DNA from 4 places in the Rhizobium sp. WSM4643 genome. Region 2 is predicted to be linked to each of the others. Evidence: predicted binding sites of a transcription regulator. Region 2 holds the regulator's gene; each other region holds the start of a gene.
What was found. Region 2 encodes LexA, which represses DNA repair genes until DNA is damaged. Its sites were predicted from a motif close to TGTTCNNNNTGTGTTCNG; they were not measured.
Positions count from the first base shown of each region.

Region 1: the regulator LexA is predicted to act here: its motif matches at 2,991-3,008, upstream of N1937_RS07495 (DUF5680 domain-containing protein).
Region 3: the regulator LexA is predicted to act here: its motif matches at 2,106-2,123, upstream of N1937_RS00285 (DNA recombination protein RmuC).
Region 4: the regulator LexA is predicted to act here: its motif matches at 2,611-2,628, upstream of N1937_RS14550 (ribonuclease T2 family protein).

Region 1 covers NZ_CP104040.1:1,470,307-1,474,993, reverse strand. Annotated here, with positions in the region: gene dnaE (DNA polymerase III subunit alpha) at 1-2,753, opposite strand, end outside; gene N1937_RS07495 (DUF5680 domain-containing protein) at 3,255-3,719, shown strand; gene N1937_RS07490 (ABC transporter ATP-binding protein) at 3,732-4,415, opposite strand; gene N1937_RS07485 (lipoprotein-releasing ABC transporter permease subunit) at 4,430-4,687, opposite strand, start outside.
Region 2 covers NZ_CP104040.1:1,809,267-1,813,953, reverse strand. Annotated here, with positions in the region: gene eno (phosphopyruvate hydratase) at 1-871, opposite strand, end outside; gene kdsA (3-deoxy-8-phosphooctulonate synthase) at 1,014-1,859, opposite strand; gene N1937_RS09230 (VOC family protein) at 1,856-2,752, opposite strand; gene lexA (transcriptional repressor LexA) at 2,950-3,669, shown strand; gene N1937_RS09220 (ComEC/Rec2 family competence protein) at 3,650-4,687, opposite strand, start outside.
Region 3 covers NZ_CP104040.1:55,852-60,538, forward strand. Annotated here, with positions in the region: gene N1937_RS00280 (ribokinase) at 1-742, opposite strand, end outside; gene N1937_RS00285 (DNA recombination protein RmuC) at 847-2,073, opposite strand; gene N1937_RS00290 (globin-coupled sensor protein) at 2,278-3,774, shown strand; gene def (peptide deformylase) at 3,872-4,387, shown strand; gene N1937_RS00300 (FitA-like ribbon-helix-helix domain-containing protein) at 4,452-4,687, shown strand, end outside.
Region 4 covers NZ_CP104040.1:2,886,668-2,891,354, reverse strand. Annotated here, with positions in the region: gene N1937_RS14565 (CaiB/BaiF CoA transferase family protein) at 1-495, opposite strand, end outside; gene N1937_RS14560 (DMT family transporter) at 569-1,525, opposite strand; gene N1937_RS14555 (alpha/beta fold hydrolase) at 1,555-2,484, opposite strand; gene N1937_RS14550 (ribonuclease T2 family protein) at 2,644-3,384, shown strand; gene ettA (energy-dependent translational throttle protein EttA) at 3,483-4,687, shown strand, end outside.

The DNA of each region.
Region 1 (4,687 bases), 340 kb from region 2:
CGATCAAGGCCGGCTGCCAGCTGGGCGCGGTCCATGTCGAAACAATCGAAGGCGCCGGCATAGATCAGGCTTTCGAGCACGCGACGATTGACCTGACGCGGATCGATGCGCAGGCAGAAGTCCTCGATGCTCGCAAAGGGCTTGTCGCCACGCACCCCGACAATATGGTCGACGGCGGATTCGCCGACGCCCTTGAGGGCGGCGAGCGCGTAGTAGATGCGGTTGTCGCCGGTCTCGAAATGACGGAAGGAGCTCTGCACTGAGGGTGCGATCACCTCGATGCCGAGGCGCTTGGCATCCTGACGGAAATCATTGACCTTTTCCGTGTTGGACATGTCGAGCGTCATCGAAGCGGCGAGGAATTCGACCGGGTAATGCGCCTTCATGTAGGCCGTCTGGTAAGAGACGATGGCATAGGCGGCGGCATGCGATTTGTTGAAGCCGTAATTGGCGAACTTCGCCAGCAGTTCGAAGATATTGTCGGCCTGCGGCTTCGATACGCCATTCCTGACGGCGCCAACGACGAAGCGCTCGCGCTGCTGGTCCATCTCGGCCTTGATCTTCTTACCCATGGCGCGGCGCAGAAGGTCGGCCTCCCCCAGCGAATAGCCGGACAGCACCTGCGCGATCTGCATCACCTGTTCCTGGTAGACGATGACCCCTTGCGTTTCCTTGAGCAGGTGGTCGATCATCGGATGGATCGATTCCAGCTCTTCGTCGCCGTGCTTGCGGGCATTGTAGGTCGGGATGTTCTCCATCGGGCCCGGACGATAGAGCGCCACCAGCGCGATGATGTCCTCGATGCAGTCCGGCTTCATGCCGATCAGCGCCTTGCGCATGCCGGCACTTTCCACCTGGAACACACCGACCGTCTCGCCGCGCGACAGCATCTCGTAGGTCTTGGTATCGTCGAGAGGAATGGCCGCGAGATCGACCTTGATGCCGAGCTTGGCGACGAAATCGACCGCGACCTTCAGCACGGTCAGGGTCTTCAGGCCGAGGAAGTCGAATTTGACCAAGCCTGCCTGCTCGACCCATTTCATGTTGAACTGAGTAACCGGCATATCGGAGCGCGGATCGCGATACATCGGCACCAGCTTGGAAAGCGGCCGGTCGCCGATGACGATGCCGGCGGCATGGGTCGAGGCGTGGCGGTAAAGCCCCTCGATCTTCTGGGCGATGTCGAGCAGCCGCGCGACAACAGGTTCCTTCGCCGCCTCCTCCTGCAGCTTCGGCTCCTCCTCGATCGCCTTGGACAGCGGCGTCGGATTGGCGGGGTTGTTCGGCACGAGTTTGCAGATTTTGTCGACCTGGCCGTAGGGCATCTCAAGCACGCGGCCGACGTCGCGAAGGGCGGCGCGTGCCTGCAGCGAACCGAAGGTGATGATCTGCGCCACCTGCTCGCGGCCATATTTGGCCTGGACGTAGCGGATCACCTCTTCGCGGCGGTCCTGGCAGAAGTCGATGTCGAAGTCCGGCATCGAGACGCGTTCCGGATTGAGGAAGCGCTCGAAGAGCAGCGAAAAACGCAAGGGATCGACGTCGGTGATCGTCAAGGCATAGGCGACCAGCGAACCGGCGCCCGAACCACGGCCGGGGCCGACCGGAATGTCATGCTGCTTGGCCCATTTGATGAAGTCGGCAACGATCAGGAAGTAGCCGGGAAAACGCATGCGCTCGATGACGCTGAGTTCGAAATCCAGCCGTTCGCGATAATCCTTTTCCTCGTAACCCGGCGACATGCCGAGCGTCGCAAGCCGCATGTCCAGCCCTTCGACCGCTTGGCGGCGCAGCTCGCTCGCCTCGGCGCGTTCGGCCTCCTCGGCATCGTTGGTCGCACCGGTGAAGCGCGGCAGAATCGGCTTTCTGGTCTTCAGCACGAAGGAGCAGCGCCTGGCGATCTCGATGGTATTTTCCAGCGCTTCCGGCAGGTCGGCGAAGAGCTTGGCCATTTCGGCCCGGCTCTTCAGATAGTGATCCGGCGTCAGGCGAAAGCGGCTGTCGTCGGAGACGATGGCGTTGTGCGCGACCGCCATCAGCGCATCATGGGCGTCGTAATCGTCGCGTGTCGGAAAGAAGGCCTCGTTGGTCGCAACCAGCGGCAGGTCGTGGGCATAGGCGAGCCCGATAATCTTCTGCTCGTGCCGCTTGTCGTAAGTGCCGTGTCGCTGCAGTTCGACATAGAGCCTGTCGCCGAAGAGACGCTTCAGCGTGAGCAGCCGGGCTTCCGCCTGGGCGGGATGGCCTTCCTTGATCGCCACGTCGACCGGCCCGGTCAAGGCGCCGCTCAATGCGATCAGTCCTTCCGTGCCTGCCTCCTCCAGCCAGGAGGTGCTGATATGAACAGCCTGGTTGCTCTCGCCGCCGAGATAGGCCCGGCTGACGAGATCGACCAGCCGTTCGTAACCGGCATCCGTCGCGGCAAGAAGAACGATCGACGGCAGCTTGACCAGAGCCTGCTGGCCGCCGCGCTTTTCGGTTTCCAACCCGTCTCCCATGTCGATCGAGACCTGGCAGCCGATGATCGGCTGCAGGCCGTCCTCCATCGCCTTCTGGGAGAATTCGAGGGCGACGAACAGATTGTTGGTGTCGGTAATCGCGATCGCCGGCTGGCTATCGCCGGTCGCCTTGTAGAGGATCTTCTTCAGCGGCAGGGCGCCCTCGAGAAGCGAATAGGCGGAATGGACCCTCAGGTGGATGAAGCCCGGCGTGCCGGTCGCCTCACCCGTTGAACCCTTTGCCGTATCCGCCATGACATGCCTTCCCAATCACCCGAATGAATCGGACGCATTGTCGGGCATAGAGGGCGATGATGTCCAGAAGAAGTCCCGCGTCCGGACCGCATGATTGCCATGCGATCCCCTGAAAACTTTAGAACGCCATGACGATGAGCGAGAAGCTGGCAACGAACATTGCGATGGAGGTGAATGCTGCGATATCACGGATCATGTCAGTCATCGGGCTCTCCTTTACTCGTTATGTTTTCAGTTTGTTCTATGTATGTTCTGTTGTCAACAGGAATCTTTTCCTTCTTTCTTGTGTTGGAAAAATGCCGGGATGTGCACCTGTGAATCGCTGCGAGCCAGTGCCCAATGTGACGGCCAGCAGGTTGCCCCTTCTCGGCCCGTCCCGGATCCTCACGGCGCCTAGACGGCCAGCCTCCTCGGCCGTCCGTCTAATTCCGGCCATAGTTCCCTTTTTGTTCTTTACACTTCGCAGCGTATTTGCCAGCATCTAGCGGAGAGGAGAATGGCATGTTGGATATTGCGATGCTGAACGCATTCGTGGTGGAGGCGAAGGCTGCAACCTATGTCGGCGGCGGCGTGGCGCGCCCGCCCTGCCGGCCAAGCTCCCAGGACATCGGATACGAACGCGGCAACTGGCGCTATCTCGACAGCTATTTCGGCGGCACCGATTTCGCCGGACAGGAAGTGGTATGGTTTGCCGACGAGCCCGTCTGGGCGATGAATTATTTCGGCTGCGTCATTGCGCCTGATCTCATCGACGGTGCAGCAGCCGGAACGGTGATCAAGGCGGCCCTTTCGGCGATGTATCGAGAGGGCCGGTTTCTCGGCGGAATGGAATTCGACCATCCGTTCGGCCGCTATATCGATCGCAGCGAAGGCGACTACGCGCGGTTCGCCGGGCACGAATGCATCATGGTCGACAGCCAGAAGGCCTATATGCTCGACTATCGCGGCGGACTGATCATCCCTTGATCGATCTGGGCCTCAGAAATCGACGATCTTGCCGTCGGAGATCGTCACGCGCCGATCCATGCGGCGGGCGAGCTCGTGATTATGGGTGGCGATGAGAGCCGCAAGGCCGGACTGGCGCACCAGCGCTTCCAGCGCGTCGAAGACGTAGCTTGCCGTTTCAGGGTCGAGATTGCCGGTCGGCTCGTCGGCAAGAAGCAGGGTCGGCGCATTGGCGACGGCGCGGGCAATCGCAACGCGCTGCTGCTCGCCGCCGGAAAGCTCGCCCGGGCGATGCGAGCCGCGATGGCCGATACGCATATAATCGAGAAGCTGGCCGGCCCGCTCTCCGGCTTCCTTCCAGGACAGCCCGGCGATCAGCTGCGGCATCATGATATTTTCGAGCGCCGAGAATTCCGGCAGCAAGTGGTGGAACTGGTAGACGAAGCCGATTTCGCTGCGGCGGATTGCGGTGCGTTTCTCATCGCTCAAGCCGTCACAGGCATGGCCGTTGATGTTGACTTCACCGCCGTCCGGATGCTCCAACAGGCCGGCGACATGCAGCAGTGTCGACTTGCCGGTACCGGAAGGGGCGACGAGAGCGACAATCTCCCCCTTCGATATCGAAAAGTCCGCGCCCTTCAGGATCGAGAGCAGCGTACCGCCCTGCCCATAATGGCGCTCGACGCCGGTAAGCTTGAGAACGACGTTGCGTTTCATGAAGGCGGCATTCCTTATTCGTAGCGCAGGGCCTGCACAGGATCGAGCCTGGAGGCACGCCAGGCCGGGAAGATGGTCGCAATGAAGGAGAGCGTCAGCGCCATGACGACGATCGAGATCGTTTCGCTGAGATCCATCTCGGCCGGCAGCTGGCTGAGGAAATAGACCTGCGGATTGAAGAGCACGGTGCCTGAAAGCCAGGAGAAGAACTGGCGGACGGATTCGATGTTGACGCAGACGAGAACGCCGAGCAGCACACCGGCAATGGTGCC
Region 2 (4,687 bases):
CGTCTTCGGCCATGCCGTCCTCGATCGAGATGATCGGATACTTGCCGGCGAGCTCGGCCAGATATTCGGCCATGGCGCCCGATTCCAGCGTGCGGCCTTCACCTTCGAGAACGTATTTGCCGTCCTTGAAGAATTCGGTCGAGGCGCAGTCGAGGCCGAGGCACATGTCGTCGCCCGGCTTGTAGCCGGCTTTCTCGATCGACTTCATGATGAAGTCGAGGGCTTCCGGCGCGCTCTTCAGACCCGGTGCGAAACCGCCTTCGTCGCCAACATTGGTGTTGTGGCCCTGGCTAGCAAGCTCCTTGCGCAGCGTATGGAAGACTTCCGAACCCATGCGCACGGCTTCGGCGATCGAATCGGCGCCGACCGGCAGGATCATGAACTCCTGGAAATCGATCGGGTTGTCCGCGTGGGCGCCGCCGTTGATGATGTTCATCATCGGCACCGGCAGCAGGCTGGCGGAAGCACCGCCGACGTAGCGGTAGAGCGGCAGGCCGGACGCCTGGGCGGCAGCCTTGGCGACGGCGAGCGACACGCCGAGGATGGCGTTGGCGCCCAGGCGCGACTTGTTCGGCGTGCCGTCCAGCTCGATCATGATGTTGTCGATCTGGATCTGGTTTTCGGCGTCGATGCCGCCGATCGCGTCGAAGATCTCGGTGTTGGCGGCTTCGACCGCCTTTTCGACGCCCTTGCCCAGGTAGCGCTTGCCGCCGTCGCGCAGTTCGACCGCCTCATGCGCGCCCGTCGAGGCACCCGAGGGAACGGCCGCGCGGCCCATGCTGCCATCTTCGAGATAGACATCGACTTCGACGGTGGGGTTGCCACGGCTATCGAGAATCTCGCGGGCGATGATATCGGTGATTGCAGTCATGGGTTCTTCCTGCTCGGTGGGTGATAAGTCGGTTCGAAACCTGTCTTAGTCGAAGGCGTGCAAATTACAATGCTGCAATTTCCAGCCCTTCGGACCGTGTTCGGATCTCGCCTATAGCACGATCATGTCAGGCTGTTGAACGTCAAGCCTTGGCGACCGCATCGAAGGCGAGTAGCTTTTCAAGCAGCCGCGGCATGTCCTTGAGATAGACCATGTTGGGGCCGTCGGAAGGTGCATTGTCGGGGTCCTGGTGGGTTTCGACGAACACGCCGGCGATACCGGTAGCCACCGCTGCGCGCGCCAGCGTTTCCACGAATTCCCGCTGACCGCCGGAGGATTCGCCCTGCCCGCCCGGCTGCGCCACGGAATGGGTCGCATCGAAGATAACGGGGGCGCCCATCGCCGCCATGATCGGCAGCGAACGCATGTCGGAAACCAGCGTGTTGTAACCGAAAGAGGCGCCGCGCTCGCACAGCAGCACGTTCGGATTGCCACTGGCATTGAGCTTCTTCAGGACGTTCTTCATATCCCAGGGAGCGAGGAACTGGCCCTTCTTGACGTTGACGACGCGGCCGGTCTTGGCCGCGGCAATAAGAAGGTCGGTCTGGCGGCAAAGGAAGGCCGGGATCTGCAGGACGTCGACGATCTTTGCCACCTCGGCGCATTGTTCGGCGGTATGAACGTCGGCCAGGACGGGAAAGCCGAATTCCTTCTTGAGGTCGGCAAAGACCTCCATGCCCTTTTCGATCCCGATACCGCGTTCGGCCGAGAGCGAGGTCCGGTTCGCCTTGTCGAAGGAACTCTTGTAGACGAGGCCGATGCCGAGCCTTCCGCAAAGCTCCTTCAGCGTGCCGGCAACCATGAAGGCGTGGTCGCGGCTCTCCATCTGGCAGGGACCGGCAATCAGCGACAGGCGGCCGGTATTGGAAAAGGTGACCTGGCCTTGGCCTTCGCCGACCCTGACGTCGGAATTCGTATCAGTGCTCATCGTGTTTCCTCGAAGGCGAAGAGCGTGCCCTGCCCGGGCGCGGGCTTCACCAGAATGCGATTGTTCTTGCGCGTGTATGTCACCCCGTTAGCAGCCAAATGCGCTTCTGTCACGGCAAGATCGGCAACAGCAAAGAGGATTGCCCGGCCGCGCAGGCCGCGATCTGCGGATGAGCCGGCGATGTCGAAATAGGCCTCCAGCCCTTCTGGCGTCATCAGACCGATTTTCGCATTCGACGCCGCGACATTGACGCCGAAACCGGTTTTCTCGACTGCCGATTGCGCCGCTGCAAGGCCGACGAAGGCAGCGAATGCGGCCGGTTCCGGCGCGCAAAGCGCGATCTCCGTTATGCCGGTCACGCCATTGGCATGCGTCTCCAGCGCGGCGCGGTCGGCCGGCAGCGGATTGATACGCTCGACGGTGAAGAGCAAGAGATCAGGCGCGCGCAGGTCGCCGGCAAAAGCCAGCTTGAAGCCGGCAATCGTCTCGGAGCCGTCCGGCATCGTCATCGGCCGGGTGAACTGCAGCATCTCCCCGGCGCTCGACCCGTTGCCGACGAAATCCTGATGATCGATGCCGGCATCCTTGCTGCCGAAGGCCACCGCCGAAAGCCCCTCCGCGCCGCAACGGAAGCGGAAAGCCCGGTTGCGAGCGGTGAAGACATTGCCTCGTCGCGCCGATGCCTCGCTCTCCTCGACGCTCGCGATCCCGAGCGGCTCCAGATAGGTCTTGTCGGCAAAGAAGACGCAGGCATTCTCCGTCCCGAAGGGGTGGCGCGCATCGGCGGCAACGGTGAAGCCGAGCTTGCCGAGCCTTTCGCGCGCCAGATCGATGTCGACGACCGGCAGCACGACATGATCCAGCGGGTACGGTTTGGTGGAATGCGTGTTCATCATATCCCTCCTCAAATCGGCAAGAGATGTGCGACAGCGCCACCCTCAATGCAAGACATGTGTCCAATCCGGCGAATGAAAATAAGAATCTCGACGAGTTGGTGCCAAGTTTTACGGAAATTTAGCTACTTGCGGAACACATATGGAACATATAGTGTCTGTTCTGGATTTGTTTCAATCACGAGGTCACAACGTCGATGCTCACGCGCAAACAACAGGAGCTTCTCCTTTTCATTCATGAGCGCATGAAGGAATCCGGCGTTCCGCCATCTTTCGACGAAATGAAGGATGCCCTGGACCTCGCTTCGAAGTCCGGGATTCATCGCTTGATTACAGCGCTCGAGGAACGTGGCTTCATTCGCCGCCTACCGAACCGGGCCCGCGCGATCGAGGTCATCAAGCTTCCGGAGGCCTACAGCCCCAGCATCCAACCGCGGCGTGGCTTTTCGCCGAGCGTCATCGAGGGCAGCCTCGGCAAGCCACAGCCGGTCGCCGCTCCTGCCCCTGCAAAACCCGTCGCCGACAACGGCAACTCAGTCTCCGTGCCGGTCATGGGCCGCATCGCCGCCGGTGTTCCGATCTCGGCGATCCAGAACAACACCCACGACATCGTCGTTCCGGCCGACATGCTCGGTTCCGGTGAACATTATGCGCTGGAGGTCAAGGGCGATTCGATGATCGATGCCGGCATCTTTGACGGTGACACCGTGATCATCCGCAACGGCAGCACCGCAAGTCCTGGCGACATCGTCGTTGCTCTCGTCGACGACGAGGAAGCGACACTCAAACGCTTCCGCCGCAAGGGCGCCTCGATCGCGCTCGAAGCCGCCAACCCGGCTTACGAGACCCGGATTTTCGGGCCGGACCGTGTCAAGGTTCAGGGCAAGCTCGTCGGTCTTATTCGCCGCTATCACTGACCTTGGCTAGACCGGGCTCGGTAAAACTATTGCTGCGCCAGTCATAGGCGCGATGGCGCATCCATGGCCGCGACAATGCATCGAATGCGGTTGCGACCTCCAGGCCGGCGCCCGTGAAACGCAACTCGACGGAACCGGTCCTGCGCAGCGTTTCACCGGTGAAGAGCGTCGCACCTGAGCGGCAGCTGTTGAAGCGCAGGCGGACCGACGTCACGACGATATCGGCGGCGTCGCATGCCGGGCCGAGATAGGCGGCATTGTCGATGACGGCCACGACATGGCCATTGCCAAGCCTTGATGCGCACCAGGCCTTCTTGACGCAGGAAAAGCGGTTTGTGTCGCCGGCCGCTGCGGCCGCTCGCATCGCGGTCCTCGCCTCGTTCTGCTGATCGCGGGAAAGCCTGACGCGGCGGTCTTCTCCCTCCGGCGGGATAGCAGGACCATCCAGCATCTTCGGCGGATCATGCGTCGGCAGGACCAGCGCTCTCTGCCATTGGTCGAAGATGAAATCCGGCGGTCGTTCACGGTTGGACGCCATTGCTGCCGCCTCGACGACCGCGACGAGATTGCCATCCTCCGAAATCACCAGATCCGGCGGCCGGGGAACCGGTAGAAGCAACAGGATGAGCGTCGAGACTGCGATGATCGATGTGCCGGAATGGCGCAGTCGCGTCCGGAGCAGCGTCAGCAGAAGAAAGCCTGCCACGGCGACCGCGAAATACCAGCCGGGCAAGCGGCCAACGTCGATATTGCCGCCCCAGCCGGATACCGTCTTTGCGACCGCGATCACCAGATCGAGGCCGAATCCGACGACCTTCCAGGCCCAAACATCCAGACCGAAAGGCATGAGCAGCATCGCCAGCAGCCCGGCCGGCATGACGATAAAGGAGATGATCGGCATCGTCGCGAGGTTTGCCGGCAGGCCATAGGCGGTCAGGCGATGAAAATGCTCGATCGAAAACAGCGCGGTTGAAAAGCCGCCGATCAGCGACGTCAGGAAGACGCCGCCGAAGAAACC
Region 3 (4,687 bases), 1.8 Mb from region 2:
CGGCGCCGACCGTATCGACAGGTTCGATCTTGAGACCCTGCGCTCGTGAAATCGCCCCGTCGCGGATGGCGATGACCCCGTCGGCACCGAGCGTCACGATCAGCGTCTGGCCCGTCTCCGCATGCAGGCGCGCAAGGGCTGCCTCGCGTGCTTGGGCGTCCATGCCCTCCTGTCCGGCAAGCCGCTCGAACTCGGTTTCGTTGGCAATGACGATATCGGCAAGTCGGCCGAGACGCGGCGCATCGGGGATCAGCGGCGCGAGGTTGAGGATGCTGGTGACGCCCTTGGCGCGGGCGGCCGACAGCGCACGTTCGACGGCAGCAGCTGGCACTTCGAGCTGCAGCATCAGGATATCGCCTTCGTTCATGCGGCCGATCGCCGTCTCGGCATCGGCAGGCGTGACCTGGCCATTGGCGCCGGGAACGACGGCAATCATGTTCTCGCCGTCGCCGCCGACAAGGATCAGCGCCGTGCCTGTCGGACCGTCGACATGGTTGATGAGGGAAAGGTCGGTGCCTGCATCATCGAGCAGGGCCAGCGCCTCCGCAGCGAAAGCATCCTTGCCGACGGCGCCGGCCATATGCACGTAGCGGCCGGCGCGCCGCGCTGCCAGCGCCTGGTTGGCGCCCTTGCCGCCGGCGGCCGTCGCAAAGCCGTTGCCGGCCACCGTCTCACCGGGCTTCGGCAGGCGCTCGGTCGTGGCGATGAGATCCATGTTGATGGACCCGAAAACTGTGATCATGAATGTGTCCCGTCTTCTAGAGCATGATGCCGAAAAGTGTGATCGGTTTTCGGCCGACATCATGCTCCTACTGTTTCATGCGGGCGAGACACTGCCCGAAGCGATCACTCCTCGTCAACCACCCGGAGCTTCAGAAGACCGGTGCGGCTTTCTACCGATTTGGCCGCGGCCTCGCCGTCGCGGGCGGGGGGTGCATCGCCGCCGCCCGCCTCAAATTCCAGCGCTTCGATCTTGGCGCCGCGTTTGGTCAGCTTGTCGGCCGACGTGACCACCATGTCGATATCCTTCTGCGCCATGGCGAAATGGCCTTGCAGCTTGCGCACCCGCTCGTCGAGGCGGCTGAGATCGTCCATCAGGATTGCCACCTCGCCCTGGATCAGATGCGCCTGCGCCCGCATGCGCTGATCCTTGAGCACGGCCTGGATGACCTGGATCGACAACATCAGCAGCGACGGCGAGACGATGACGATACGCGCGCGGTGCGCCTTCTGCACCACCGGCTCGAAGTGCTCGTGGATCTCGGCGAAGATCGATTCGGATGGCACGAAGAGAAAGGCCGTATCCTGCGTTTCCCCCTGGATCAGATATTTCTCGGAAATGTCTCGGATATGGATTTCCATATCGCGGCGGAACTGCTGGCCGGCGATCTTGCCTGCCTCGGGGCTGCCGGCGTCGCGGATCGCGTTCCAGGCTTCGAGCGGAAATTTCGCGTCGATCACCAGCGGCGGCGCGCCGTTCGGCATGCGGATCGTGCAGTCCGGCCGTGAACCGTTGGACAGCGTCTGCTGGAAGGCGTAGGCGCCCATCGGCAGACCGTCGGCAACAATCGTTTCCATCCTGGACTGGCCGAAGGCGCCGCGCGTCTGCTTGTTGGACAGAATGGCCTGCAGTCCGACGACATCCTTGGCGAGCGTCTGGATATTGTTCTGCGCGGCATCGATGACCGCCAGCCGCTCCTGCAGCCTTTGCAGGTTCTCATGCGTCGATTTCGTCTGCTCGGTGATCGTCGAGCTCATGCGCTGCGACATGCCGTCGAGGCGCTGGCTGATCGTCTGGTTGAGTTCGCTCTGCCGCGCGCCGAAGACCTCGGTCATCGCCGCGATGCGGCCCTGCATCTCGGCCTGGATCTTCAAAAGCTCGGCCATCCGCGCTTCGTTTTCCTCGGCACGAAAGCTCGCTTCCTCCGCCTGCTCGCGGCGAAGGCTGGCGCCGCGCAGCAGAAGCACGATCACTAGCAGGGCGAGGGCGGCGAGAACGCCGCCGGCAAGCGCCAGCATGGCCGGACTGATCGAGGCAAGGGAAAGGGCGAGCGATTCGGAATGGATGGTCATGCGGCAAGCATAACAGAAGAAACGGCGATATATAGATCAAAACGTGAACGGAATGGACGGCGTGCAATATCCTCGCACGCTATCGTTCTTCCTCGCTCCGGGAGAAGAAATCGCCGTCCGATTTAACGATTGCTCAACCATATTGGCCAAAACCTGCGGCGCAGAAATTCCTTCCCGCGCCGCGCGCCAAGTACAGAGATCTCCATGACCGCCCAGCAGACCGACAATGCCCTCAGGCAGCGCCTCGATTTCATCGAACTGGATGAGGCGGCGCGCAAGTCGATGCGGGATCTGCGCCCTGTGATATCAGAGCTGATCGGCGGCGCCCTCGACAAATTCTACGCCAAGATCGCCAAGACCCCTGCTGTCGCCGGCTTCTTCGCCGATAAGAATCACGTCGGCCATGCCAAGAAGCGCCAGCAGGATCATTGGGCCAATCTTGCCGGCGGCGCGTTCGATGAGAGCTATGTCAACGGCGTGACCGCAGTCGGCCGCACCCACGCCCGCATCGGGCTGGAGCCGCGCTGGTATATCGGCGGTTACGCCATCGTCATGTCCGAGCTCGTCAAAGGCATCATGGAGAAGCAGTGGCCGTCGATCTTTGCGCGCCGAGAGGGCAAGGCATTGGCCGAGAAGCTGTCGGCCGTCATCAAATCAGGCATGCTCGACATGGATTATTCCATCTCGGTCTATCTGGAAACGCTCGAAGCCAAGCGTCGCGCCTTGGAAGAAGAGCGCGCCCAGGCCGAATCCGACCAGGCGATCGCCCTGGAGCAACTGCGCCGCGGTCTGGAAGCGCTGTCGAAAGGCGATCTTGAAGCCACCCTGCCGTCCGACCTGCCGGGCAATTTCAGGCAGATGGCCGAGGATTACAACCGCGCCGTCAGGGCGCTAAGGCAGTCCTTCGCCTCCGTACGCGAGACCTCGGGCCATATCATGAGCGGCGCCGACGTTATATCCAATGCGACCAACGATCTGGCGCTACGAACCGCCCAGCAGGCGGCAGGCGTCGAGGAGAGCTCGGCCGCCCTGCAGCAGCTGTCCGTCAGCGTCGGCCAGACGGCCGCCAATGCCGAGAAGGCTTCGGCCGCGGTGCGCGAGACGCAAGAGAAGGCGAAGAACTCCGGTGAACTCGTCACCAGTGCTGTCTCGGCGATGGCCGGCATCGAGAAATCCTCGACCGGGATCTCCAAGATCATCGGCGTCATCGATGAGATCGCCTTCCAGACCAACCTGCTGGCGCTGAACGCTGGTGTCGAGGCGGCCCGCGCCGGTGATGCCGGCAAGGGTTTTGCCGTTGTCGCCCAGGAAGTCCGCCAGCTCGCCCAGCGGACCGCGGAAGCGGCCAAGGAGATCAAGAACCTGATCTCGCAGAGCTCGACCCAGGTCAACGAGGGCGTCGGCATCGTCTCCAGCACCGGTGAGGCGCTGAGCGATATGATCAGCCGCATCGATATCATCAACCGTTTCGTCGCCGATATCGCCGCGGCCGCCCGCGATCAGGCGACTGGCGTCAACGAGGTCAGCCTCGCCGTCCGCAACATGGGTGTGATCACCCAGCAGAATTCGGACATGGTCGAGCACTCCTCGGCAGAAACCCGCCGGCTCAAGGATGAGGTGGAGAGCCTGATTGAGCTGCTGCGGCGCTTCCGCGCCCGGCCGGAGGGACGTTCCGCCGGTGCTGCTCGACGGGCTGCTTGAGGCCAATATGGCAAAATTCCAGGCGGGGATGCAAAAAAGCGTATTCCCCGCCTGCCGGATAATTCCATAGTCGGAAAAGATGGGTTATGGGAACGCCATGACCATCAAGCCACTCATCATTCTTCCCGATCCCGTTCTCCGCCAGCTGTCCAAGCCGATCGAGCGGGTGGATGCCGACCTCCAGCGTCTTGCCGACGATATGCTGGAAACGATGTACGACGCGCCGGGCATCGGCCTTGCCGCCATCCAGATCGGCGTGCCGCGCCGCATGCTCGTCATCGACATCTCGCGCGAGGGCGAGGAAAAGCAGCCGCAGGTCTTCATCAATCCGGAGATCCTGACATCCTCCGACGAGCGCTCCGTCTATGAGGAAGGCTGCCTTTCGATTCCAGACTATTATGCCGAGGTCGAACGCCCGGCCACCGTCTCGGTCAAGTATCTCGACCGCAACGGCAAGGAACAGACCGTGGAAGCCGACGGCCTGCTCGCCACCTGCCTGCAGCACGAGATCGACCACCTGAACGGTGTGCTCTTCATCGATCACATATCGCGGTTGAAGCGGGAGATGGTGATCAAGAAATTCACCAAGGCAGCGAAGTCCAAGGCGCTCTGACGCTGCGTTGAAAATTTGCCGGCGAGGCACTATGATATCACTGATATCATGACGGAGGTGCCGAATGGGTGATTTTCTGATCAGAAATATTTCCGAAGCAATGAAGCGAGACATTGCGGAATCGGCGCAGCGGAGCGGAAACAGCCTTTCTGACGAGGCCAAGGAGCTTTTGCGGGAAGCGCTGAAAAGAAAAACCGAAGCAAAGCCAGAGACTTCGTCGGCCTATGAAGCGATACGCGCCGCTTTCGTCGGCGAAAACGCGGTAGACGATGAATTCGCTGCAATCATGGACGAAATCGA
Region 4 (4,687 bases), 1.1 Mb from region 2:
GGTGATCGACATGAAGCCGGACATGCCCTGGACGATGTAATCGTAGCCGGCGAAACTGGCGTAAGGGCCGTTCTGGCCGAAGCCGGTGATCGAGCAATAGACGAGCTTCGGGTTCAGCTTGCGCAGGCTGTCATAATCGAGCCCGTATTTGACGAGGCCGCCGACTTTGAAATTCTCGATCACCACATCGGCGGTGGAGACGAGGCGGCGGACGAGATCCTGGCCTTCGGCGCTCTTCAGGTCGGCGGTGACGGAGCGCTTGCCGCGATTGGCGGCGTGGTAATAGGCGGCCGAGAGGTTATTGCCGTCGGCGCCCTCGACGAAAGGTGGCCCCCATTGGCGCGTATCGTCGCCGCCGTCTGGATTTTCGACCTTGATGACGTCGGCGCCGAGATCGGCGAGCATCTGTCCCGCCCAGGGGCCGGCGAGCACGCGGGCAAGCTCGATCACCCGGATGCCGGCAAGCGGCGGTTTTTTCGTCACGGTCTCCGTCATGTTCCTCCGGCAGGTTCAGAGCATAGTGCCGAAAAGTGTGAGCGGTTTTCGGAATTGTACTCTCATTCTAGATTTACGGCGTCCACGTCGCCTCTGATGTATCGGATACCGGTTTCGATGCAAAGCGCCGCTCGCGCCAGAGGATATAGAAGCCAGACGCCATGATGATTATGATGCCGAGCCATTTGAGCGCGTTCGGGAAGTCGCCGAAGACCAGCCAGGCGAAGATCGTTGCCGAGACGATCTCGAAATATTGCAGCGGCGCCAGCGTTGAAGCCGGTGCTGCGCGATAAGCATAGACGCCAAGGATGCCCGATATCGCGGCCATGGCGCCGACGCCGGCGAGATAGAACCAGGCGCGGCCTTCCGGCATGACCGGATCGAAGATGTCGGAGCCGGTTCCCCGGCTGAGATAAAGCAGGATGATGCAGAAGAGCAGGCCCCAGATGCCCATCTGGAACTGCATCGACCAGGGATCTTCCCTATGCGAGAGCACGCGGGTCATCAGCACGAAGATCGCAATACAGAAGGCGCTGACGACAGGCAGAAGAGCGATGTAGCCGACCTCTTCGAAACTCGGCTGGATGATCAGCATCGCTCCGAAGAAGCCGACGCCGCAGGCCGTGTAACGCCGCCAACCGATCATCTCCTTCAGGAAGATACCGCCGAGGATCGTCAACATGATCGGTTCGACGAAGAAGATCGCTATTGCGTCAGCGACCGCCATGTATTTCAGCGTAGTGACAAAGGAGATCATCGAGATCGTGATGATCGCGCCGCGGATCGCGTGGAACAGGCTCTGGCGCCAGGAAAAATCGGCGAAGCTGCGCCGCCACACGACGATTGGCAGCATGCAGAGCGCTTGCACGGCGAAGCGGGCGGCGGTGATTTCGGCGGACGGGACGGTGAGGATGGCGAGCTTGGCGAAGATATCGATGATCGGCGAGAACATCACCGAGATAAACATCAGCGCAAGCCCCATCGTCACGTCGGAGGCGGACGAAACAGGGCGGGCGGAGGTGCTGTTCATGATGAAATCCCTGTCAGGATATTGGTCGCTCAGGATCCTGCGACGGCCCTGTCGCACCAGTCCGCGAAGGCTGCGATCGCCGCATCCGCGCCGATCTCATTTAGTGTTTCGTGACGCATGTCCTGATATATCTCAGTGCTGATACGGGAGAAGCCTTGCCCTTTCAAATGGTTTGACAGCCAGAGCAGGGCTTTTCCACGCTCCGTCGCAGGATCCTCCCCGCCTCCGACGAGATGGATCGGCATGTCCCGCGGCAGCCGGTCGAGGTGGATTTTCTGCGGCGCGCGGAAGGTCAGCTCGAAGAGATCGAGCCAGAGAGAGACTGAGGCGTCGAAGCCGCAGAGCGGATCGGTGACATACTTGTCGACTTCATCGGGAAGACGCGACAGCCAGTCGAACTCGGTGCGGCGGCCGGGAATGGATTTGCCCCAGGTGCCGAAGGTAAGCTTCGGCAGCAGGCCGCTCGGCACGTCGGAGCCCTTCAGCATGCGCTCGGCAAGCAGGATCGCCTGGGCGGCGCGGCCGGCAAGGCCGACGGCGAAATTCGAATTCCAGATCGCGACGGCGTCGAAGTCGGCCGGAGCCGTGACGGCAGCGTTGAGGGCGATGAGGCCGCCCATCGAATGGCCGAAGAGGATCACAGGCAGGCCGGGATGGCGGGAGGCCGCATAACCGCGCATAGCGATGACGTCGCCGGCCACCTTTTCGACTCCACCCCGCCAGGCAAAGCGACCGATCGGCGCATCGGGTGCCGTCGTCTCGCCGTGGCCTCGGTGATCATGGGCATAGACGTGATAGCCGCGCGCCGCCATCGCCTCGGCAAAGGAGCGGTATCGTTTCGAATGTTCGGCCAAGCCGTGCGATATCAACAGGATGCCACGAGCTGCAGCTTCGGCCTTGGCATGGTGATAGGCCAGCGACGCCCCAGGCACGGCCAGCCTTTGCGTTTCAGCAAACATATGGATCCTCCCGGCGGCAACAGACCAGATCGCTGGGCAATTGCAACATGGGTGCTTGATTATCCGACAATAAATTGCGGCCCTGTTGCGATTCAGGGTTGCGGCCTTTCGATCTTCGTGCTTATTTGTTCCTGTATTGTTCTTTTTTTGGGGGTTGAAATGAGCAGCATGCAGTTGCGTACCTTGACGATTGCCTTGTCGATGGTTGTTGCCGGCGCCGCCGTGGCGCAGGAGGCTGGCGGGCGCACCCGCTTCATTCTGGCGGCGAGCTGGCAGCCGGCCTTTTGCCAGACGAACCAGAAGAAGGCCGAATGCGCAAGCCAGACCGGCGAGCGCCCCGACGCGACGAACTTCTCGTTGCACGGGCTCTGGCCGATGCGGGAGGATTATTGCGGGGTGAGCGCCGAGCAGAAGACCGCCGACAAGGATGGCGACTGGAACAAGCTGCCGGAGGTCACGCTTGCGGCCGAGACGAAGACGGCGCTGGCAAAGGCGATGCCCGGCACGGAATCCGGCCTGGAACGGCATGAATGGGTGAAGCATGGCACCTGCACGAAGATGAGCGCCGACGACTATTTCGGTGTCGGCGTGCATCTGGTGGGCGCACTGAACGCGTCGGCCGTGCGCGATCTCTTCGCTGCCAACATCGGCAAGCCGGTCAAGGCCGACGCGATCAAGGCGGCTTTCGACAAGAGTTTCGGGCCGGGCGCCGGCGACCGCGTCAAGATGAGCTGCCGACGGGCCGGCAATGTCAGGCTGATCAGCGAGCTGACGATCGGGCTTTCGGAAGCCGCCGGGGCGGCATCGGCGAAAAGTACGGGCCTCGCCGATCTGATCCAGGGTGCGGGAAAAACGTCGTTCGGCTGCGACGAGGGCGTCGTCGACGCTGCGGGCTTTTGACCGGAAATCCTGAGTAAACCGGGTTTCGGCGTTGCCCGCAGGCGCTGTTTCGCCTACATAGCGGCACAATCGAAGTTTCCCGCCCGGAGCAGCGCAGCATGGCACGTCAGTTCATCTATCATATGTCCGGCCTTAACAAGGCCTATGGCAACAAGAAGATCCTGGAGAATATCCACCTTTCGTTCTACCCGGATGCCAAGATCGGTATCCTTGGTCCGAACGGCGCGGGTAAATCCACCGTGCTGCGCATCATCGCAGGCCAAGACAAGGAGTATACCGGCGAAGCCTGGCTCGCCGAAGGTGCGACCGTCGGCTATCTGGAGCAGGAGCCGCATCTCGATGCAAACAAGACGGTGTTCGAGAACGTCATGGAAGGCGTTGCCTCGAAGACGGCTGTCCTCGATCGCTACAATGAATTGATGATGAACTATTCCGACGAGACGGCGGAAGAGGGCGCCAAGCTTCAGGACGTCATCGATAGCCAGAACCTCTGGGATCTGGAAAGCCAGGTCGAAATGGCGATGGAAGCGCTGCGCTGCCCGCCGCGCGACGCCGATGTCACCAGCCTTTCGGGTGGTGAGCGACGCCGTGTCGCGCTCTGCCGCCTGCTGCTTTCGCAGCCGGACCTGCTGCTGCTCGACGAACCGACCAACCACCTGGACGCCGAAACCATCGCCTGGCTCGAAAAACATCTACGCGACTATCCGGGCGCCGTGATGATGATTACCCACGATCGCTACTTCCTGGACAACGTCACCGGATGGATCCTCGAACTCGACCGCGGCCGTGGCATTCCTTACGAGGGCAACTATTCGGCCTACCTGCAGGCGAAAGCCAAGCGCATGCTGCAGGAAAGCCGCGAAGACGCATCGCGCCAGAAGGCGATCAGCCGCGAACAGGAATGGATCGCTTCCAGCCCGAAGGCCCGTCAGGCCAAGTCCAAGGCCCGTATCAAGTCCTACGAGCAGTTGGTGGATGCCGCCGAGAAGCAGCGTCCCGGCGACGCGCAGATCATCATCCCGGTCAGCGAGCGCCTCGGCCAGGTGGTCATCGAGATGGAGGGCGTCACCAAGGGCTTCGAGGGCCGCACCCTGATCAACGACCTGTCGATCAAGCTGCCGCCCGGCGGCATCGTCGGTATCATCGGCCCGAATGGCGCCGGCAAGACGACGCTATTCAGGATGATCACCGGCCAGGAAAAGCCGGATGGGGGTTCGATCCGCATCGGCGAAACCGTGCATCTCGGTTATGTCGACCAGAGCCGTGACACCCTTGCGGCCGACAAGACGGTCTGGGAGGAAAT